Piscinibacter gummiphilus: one gene and its partner. The protein of the gene in region 2 interacts with the protein of the main gene of each other region in a pairwise test. Links are inferred from orthologs where the notes say so. Each region holds a gene or a part of one and is shown on either strand. Other genes may lie near its edges.

What was found. The genes of interacting proteins can lie anywhere in the genome.
Region 1: the proteins of cysK (region 2) and cysE interact in binary tests that used the Escherichia coli proteins (3 or more experiments, as listed by UniProt). The link is inferred for Piscinibacter gummiphilus from one-to-one orthologs.

What each region holds. Positions count from the first base shown.
Region 1 is NZ_CP015118.1:2,008,961-2,012,356, reverse strand. The notes cover bases 284-3,256. They hold cysE (serine O-acetyltransferase), read right to left. Parts: upstream 2,166-3,256; coding sequence 1,401-2,165; downstream 284-1,400. Other genes in these bases: A4W93_RS09095 (inositol monophosphatase family protein), read left to right, coding at 3,124-3,256; A4W93_RS09100 (RNA methyltransferase), read right to left, coding at 2,230-2,946; A4W93_RS09110 (helicase-related protein), read left to right, coding at 284-1,313. Also shown: more of A4W93_RS09110, read left to right, coding at 1-283; more of A4W93_RS09095, read left to right, coding at 3,257-3,396.
Region 2 is NZ_CP015118.1:5,989,256-5,992,469, reverse strand. The notes cover bases 266-3,056. They hold cysK (cysteine synthase A), read right to left. Parts: upstream 2,226-3,056; coding sequence 1,305-2,225; downstream 266-1,304. Other genes in these bases: hemE (uroporphyrinogen decarboxylase), read left to right, coding at 2,279-3,056; creB (two-component system response regulator CreB), read right to left, coding at 598-1,308; A4W93_RS27435 (diguanylate cyclase), read right to left, coding at 266-497. Also shown: more of A4W93_RS27435, read right to left, coding at 1-265; more of hemE, read left to right, coding at 3,057-3,214.

The sequences.
Region 1 (3,396 bases), 4.0 Mb from region 2 along the record:
CGCTCGAAGGGCGCGACCGGCTCGTGGGCCGGGGCGTCGCCTGCTCGCTGCTCACCGGCGAGGAGAACGTGCCGGCGGCCGGTGCGCACCTCGTGTCGAGCACCATCGAGATGGTGGGCACCAACAAGCCCGTCGACGTCGCCGTGATCGACGAGGCGCAGATGATCTTCGACGGCTCTCGCGGCTGGGCCTGGACCCAGGCCATCGTCGCGGTGCCGGCGAAGGAAGTCATCATCATCTGCTCGGCCTACGCCGTGCCGGCCATCGAGAACCTGCTCGGCCTGTGCGGCGAAACGCCCGAGGTCGTCAAGTTCCAGCGCAAGCAGCACGTGCAGCTGATGCCCGCGCCGGTGCCGCTCGCGGCGCTGAAGAAGGGCGATGCCGTGGTGGCCTTCAGCCGCCGCGACGTGCTGAGCATCCGCGACCGCATCGCCGCGGCCAACGGGCTGTCGGTGTCGGTCATCTACGGCGCGCTGCCGCCGGAGGTGCGCCGCCGCGAAGCCGAACGCTTCGCGACCGGCGAGGCGCACGTGCTCGTGGCCACCGACGCCATCGGCATGGGCCTGAACCTGCCGATCCGCCGCGTGCTGTTCTCGACGATGACCAAGTTCGACGGCCAGTCCGACCGCGAGCTGACCGAGTCCGAGGTGCACCAGATCGCCGGCCGCGCCGGGCGCTACGGCATGCACGAGGAAGGTTTCACCACGGTGCTGGCTGAGGCCGAACCCTCGGCGATGAAGACGCTGCGCGAGCTGCTGCCCAAGTCACCGCGCGCGCCGCGCAACTTCAAGGCCCCGGTGGCCCCGAACGGCTGGCACATCGACACCATCTCGTCGCGCCTCGGCAAGAACCGGCTGCGCGAGGTGCTGGGCATCTTCATGGGTCAGCTGCAGCTCGACAACGCCCACTTCGAGGTGGCCGAACTGGAGCAGATGCTGGAACTGGCCGACCAGCTCGACCGCATCGCCCCGAAGCTCACGCTGCGGGAACGCTTCACGTACGCCCAGGCCCCGGTGGACTCGCGCACCGACTCCCAGGTGCAGCAGTACCTCGGCTGGGCCGAGAACCACGCCCGCAGCGGCACCGCCGGCGTGCCCTGGTTCCTCGATTCGGTCGACGAACACAGCCGCCTGGACCGCATGGAGCAGGCGCTGCGCTCGTGCACGTTGTGGCTGTGGCTCGACCTGCGGTTCCCGGGCGTCTACGGCCACGTCGAGGATGTCGTGGCGCTGCGGGAGCGGCTGAACGACGGGATCGAGCGGCAGCTGAAGGGCAAGAAGCCGCTGGCCTTCACGCGGTCGTCGCGGCGCTGATTCCCCAACAACGCTGTCATCCCGGCGAAGGCCGGGACCTCCGGCATCCGCACAGGGTCCCGGCCTTCACCGGGATGACGAAGCTTTCTACTTCATCAACTGCTTGAGGCGCTCGGCGTCGAAGTCCTCGGTGACCTGCGCATCGTTCGGCACACAATCCTTCCGCACCGGCGCCAGCTTCTCGATCGCCGCCCACAGCATCGCGATCTGATGCGCATTGCCGGCCGCGTTGTCGATCAGCCCCTTCATGGCTTGCGACAGCGGGTCGTCGTTCTGCGTGACGCCGTAGGCCGAGAAGCCCATGCGCGCGGCCGCGGCTTCGCGCTGGGCCTCGTCTTCCTTCAGGATGATGCGCGCCGGGTTGCCCACGGCCGTGGCGCCCGGGGGCACCGGCTTGACCACCACCGCGTTGGAGCCGATGCGGGCGCCGTCGCCCACCGTGAAGCCGCCCAGCACCTGGGAGTTCGCGCCCACGATCACGCCGCGCCCGAGCGTCGGATGCCGCTTGGCACCCTTCGTGAGCGAGGTGCCGCCGAGGGTCACGCCCTGGTAGATCGTGCACTCGTCGCCGATCTCGGCCGTTTCACCCACCACCACGCCCATGCCGTGGTCGATGAACACCCGCCGCCCGATGCGGGCGCCCGGGTGGATCTCGATGCCGGTGAAGAAGCGCCCCATGTGCGAGATGAAGCGGCCCGCCCAGCGGAACCCGTTGTCCCAGCAGGCGTGCGCCCAGCGGTGCATCAGGATCGCATGCAGGCCCGGGTAACAGGTCAACACCGTCCACCACGAGTGCGCGGCGGGGTCGCGCTCCAGGATGCAGGCGATGTCTTCTCGTAGGCGCTGGAACATGGCGAGGCAGGGTGAATGAAGGCCCGCAGTGTACCGGCGGCCCCGAACCGGTGCCGGGGTGGGGTCAGCCCGCCTTCTTCTCCATCGCCCGGGCGATGCCGCGCAGGATGTGGATCTCCTCGGTGGTCAGCTGCGCGCGGTTGAGGAGCTGGTTCAGCCGCGGCATCAGCTTGCGCGGCGCGGCCGGGTCGAGGAACTCGATGGCCGTCAGCGCGCGCTGCCAGTGGTCGAGCAGGCCGGTCACGGCCACGGCGTCGGCCAGCTCGGGATCGGTGGTGCGGGGCGCGACCGGGAACCCGCCCAGTGCCTGGCGCCAGTCGTAGGAGAGCAGCTGCACCGCCTGCGCGAGGTTCAGCGAGCCGTACTCGGGCTGGGTCGGGATGCTGAGGCACACGTGGCAGCGGTACACGTCCTCGTTCGACAGGCCGTAGCGCTCGGAGCCGAAGACGAAGCCGACCCGATGGCCGCCGGCCGCGAGTTCGGGCATCAGGTCGCGCGGGGCGCGCGTGGGCGGGCCGAAGTCGCGCGGGGTCATGGCCGTGGCGCAGGCGAAGGTCACGCCGTCGAGGGCCTCGGTCAGCGTGGGCACGATGCGGGCGCGCACGAGGATGTCGGCCGCGCCGCTGGCCATCGCCACCGTCTCCTCCTGCACCAGCACGTCGGGGAAACGGGGGGCCACCAGCACCAGGTCGGAGAAGCCCATCACCTTCATCGCGCGGGCGGTGGCCCCCACGTTGCCCGGGTGGCTGGTGTTGACGAGGATGAAGCGGGTGGTGTCCATGGATGGCCTGGGACGCGGATTCGTCCGCGCGAACGCCCCTCGGGATTCGCCTCGCACATGGCGCGAAACTCCCTCCAAGGGTAAACTCGCATTATTCCGCACGCTGGCCTCGCCGCGCTGCACGCTCTTTTCCTCCGTCGATCCCCCTCCGCTCTCACCCAACAGGCAGGTGCACCCATGTCCCAAACGCTCCACCCGATGCTCAACGTCGCCGTCAAGGCCGCACGTGCAGCCGGGTCGCTGATCAACCGGGCCTCGCTCGACCTGGACCTGCTCAAGGTCAACACGAAGTCGCCCAACGACTTCGTCACGGAGGTGGATCAGAAGGCCGAAGAGGTCATCATCGAAACGCTGCTGGGCGCCTACCCCGGCCACGGCATCCTCGCCGAAGAGTCGGGCCGCACGCACGGCGCCCCGCACAGCGAGTACGTCTGGATCATCGACCCGCTC
Region 2 (3,214 bases):
GTGCGCACCCGCACGAAGAGTTCGAGGGATTCGCCCGCGGGCAGGTTCAGCAGCGCGAGGTGCGTGCGGCCGGGGAACGGGCGTTCCGCGACGGTGAGGTGGTCACCCATCTCGACCCGCTGCAGCGTTTCGGCGCCGCGCTGAACGAACACCTCGACGTCGTCGAGGGCGACATAGTCGATCGTGAACCACCAGCGGGCGGGCGCGTCCGCGGGCACGTCCACCGGCACGCGCAGCCACACCGTGTGGCGGTTCAGGCCGAGGTTGGCGTAGGGGGCGTCGGTGGGCTTGAACTCGGCCCGGCGGGCGAGCGCGTCGGGCAGCCGCAGCGTGTGGCCGGGGTCGTCCAGCAACGTCACGGCGGGCCAGAGGTCGATGTCGTCGCCGACGAGGGCCAGTGGGGCCGCGGCGCGGGCGCTGAACGCCAGCAGCAGGGCGAACGCCGGCAGCAGGCATTTCAGCAGCAGGCGGGTGAAGAAGAGGATCGGGTCGCGCATGTCGAAGGCCGGCCTGCTCCAAAGGGAAGCGGGCCGCATCGTTGCCTTATCGGCCGCGCGTCGCGCCCGTTGAGCGCGAAAGGGGTGGGAAATTCCCGGATCAGGCGCCGATCGATGCGGGCAGGTCTTCCGCGAGCGCGTAGCCCGTGCCGCGGTGCGTGCGGATCGGGTCGAGATCGGGGGCCACGAGCTTCATCTTCGCGCGCAGCGTCTTCACGTGCGCGTCCACGGTGCGGTCGAGGCTTTCGGTCGCGTCGTCCCACACGCGCTCGAGCAGCGCGTCGCGCGTGAACACGTGGCCCGGGCGCGAGGCCAGCGTCTGCAGCAGGCCGAACTCGTAGCGCGAGAGTTCGAGCAGGCGGCCGTAGTAGCGGATCTGGCGGCGTCCGTCGTCGACGGCCACGGGAATGTGCGCAATGGCCGCCGGGGCCGGAGCCGCCGGGGGTTTCGCGGCGCGGCGCAGGATCGAGCGCACGCGGGCCACCAGCTCGCGCGGCGAGAACGGCTTGGCCACGTAGTCGTCGGCGCCCAGTTCGAGGCCCACCACGCGGTCGATCTCGTCGCTGCGCGCGGTGAGGAAGATCACCGGCACGTCGGCCACGGCGCGCACGCGCTTGAACACCTCGAAGCCGCTGGTGTCGGGCAGGCCCACGTCGAGGATCACGAGGGCGGGGGCCTCCGCGGTCACGTGGGCCACGGCCTCCGCGCCGGTGGCCACCCAGGCCGGATCGAAGCCGTCGGTGCGCAGCGCGTACTGCAGCGTGTCGGCGATGCCGGGTTCGTCTTCGACGATGAGGATCTTCGGTTTCATTCGGTGGGCAGGAAACCTTCGATCGACAGGTAGCGTTCGCCGGTGTCGTAGTTGAAGCCGAGAATGGTGGCGCCGTGCGGCAGGTCGGGCAGCTTCTGCGCGATGGCCGCGAGCGTGGCGCCCGACGAGATGCCGACGAGCAGGCCTTCCTCGCGCGCGGAGCGGCGGGCCATGTCCTTCGCGGCGTCCGCCTCGACCTGGATCACGCCGTCGAGCAGTTCGGTGTTCAGGTTGCGCGGGATGAAGCCGGCGCCGATGCCCTGGATGGGGTGCGGCGACGGCTTGCCGCCGCTGATCACGGGCGACGCGCTGGGCTCGACCGCGTACACCTTGAGCTTGGGCCACAGGGCCTTGAGCTGCCGGGCGCAGCCGGTGATGTGCCCGCCGGTGCCGACGCCGGTGATCAGCGCATCGAGGCCGCTCGGGAACGACGCGGCGATCTCCGCGGCCGTGGTGCGCTCGTGCACCTCCACGTTGGCCGGGTTGTCGAACTGCTGGGGCATCCAGGCCCCGGGCGTCTCGGCGACGATCTCGTGGGCACGGGCGATGGCGCCGTTCATGCCCTTCTCGCGCGGGGTGAGTTCGAAGCGGGCTCCGTAGGCCAGCATCAGCCGGCGGCGCTCGACGCTCATGCTCTCGGGCATCACCAGCACGAGGCGGTAGCCCTTCACGGCCGCCACCATCGCGAGGCCCACACCGGTGTTCCCCGAGGTGGGTTCGACGATGGTGCCGCCGGGCTTCAGGCGGCCGTCCTGCTCGGCGGCCTCGACCATCGCGAGGGCGATGCGGTCCTTGATGGAGCCCCCCGGATTCGACCGCTCGCTCTTCACATAGACGTTGTGGCTGGACCCGAACAACCGGTTGATGCGGATGTGCGGGGTGTTGCCGATGGTCTGCAGAACGTTCTGGGCGAGCATTGGGGTTCCTCCGGTCGTGGTGGCAAATTATGGGTGCAACGATAATCCCGGACATGTTTGCACCCCTCCAGAACGACACCTTCCTGCGCGCGTGCCTGCGCGAGCCCACCCCGCACACCCCGGTCTGGCTCATGCGCCAGGCGGGCCGCTACCTGCCGGAGTACCGGGAGACGCGGGCGCAAGCGGGCAGTTTCATGGGGCTCGCCACCAACACGCAGTACGCCACCGACGTCACCCTCCAGCCGCTGGAGCGCTACGACCTCGATGCCGCCATCCTGTTCAGCGACATCCTCACGGTGCCCGACGCCATGGGCCTCGGCCTGAGCTTCGCCATCGGCGAGGGCCCGAAGTTCGCGTCGCCGGTGCGTGACGAGGCCGCGGTGGCCCGCCTCGCGGTGCCCGACCTCGACAAGCTGCGCTACGTGTTCGACGCCGTCACGTCGATCCGCAAGGCCCTGAACGGCCGCGTGCCGCTGATCGGGTTCTCCGGCAGCCCGTGGACGCTCGCCTGCTACATGGTCGAAGGCCAGGGGTCGGACGACTACCGCCTCGTCAAGTCGATGATGTACGCCCGACCCGACCTGATGCACCGCATGCTGGAGGTCAACGCCGACGCGGTGGCGGTGTACCTGAACGCCCAGATCGACGCGGGCGCCCAGGCCGTGATGATCTTCGACAGCTGGGGCGGCGTGCTGGCCGACGGCGCGTTCCAGCAGTTCAGCCTCGCTTACACCCGGCGCGTGCTCGCGAAGCTGCAGCGCGAGAAGGGCGGCCGGCGCATCCCCCACATCGTCTTCACGAAGGGCGGGGGCCTGTGGCTCGACGAGATCGCGGCCAGCGGCACCGACGTGGTGGGCCTCGACTGGACGATGAACCTGGGCGAGGCCCGCCGCCGCGTGGGCGGCCGCGTGGCGCTGCAGGGCAACCTGGATCCGAACGTGCTGTTCGCGCCGCCGGAGCAGGTGCGCGCCGAGGTGATCCGCACGCTC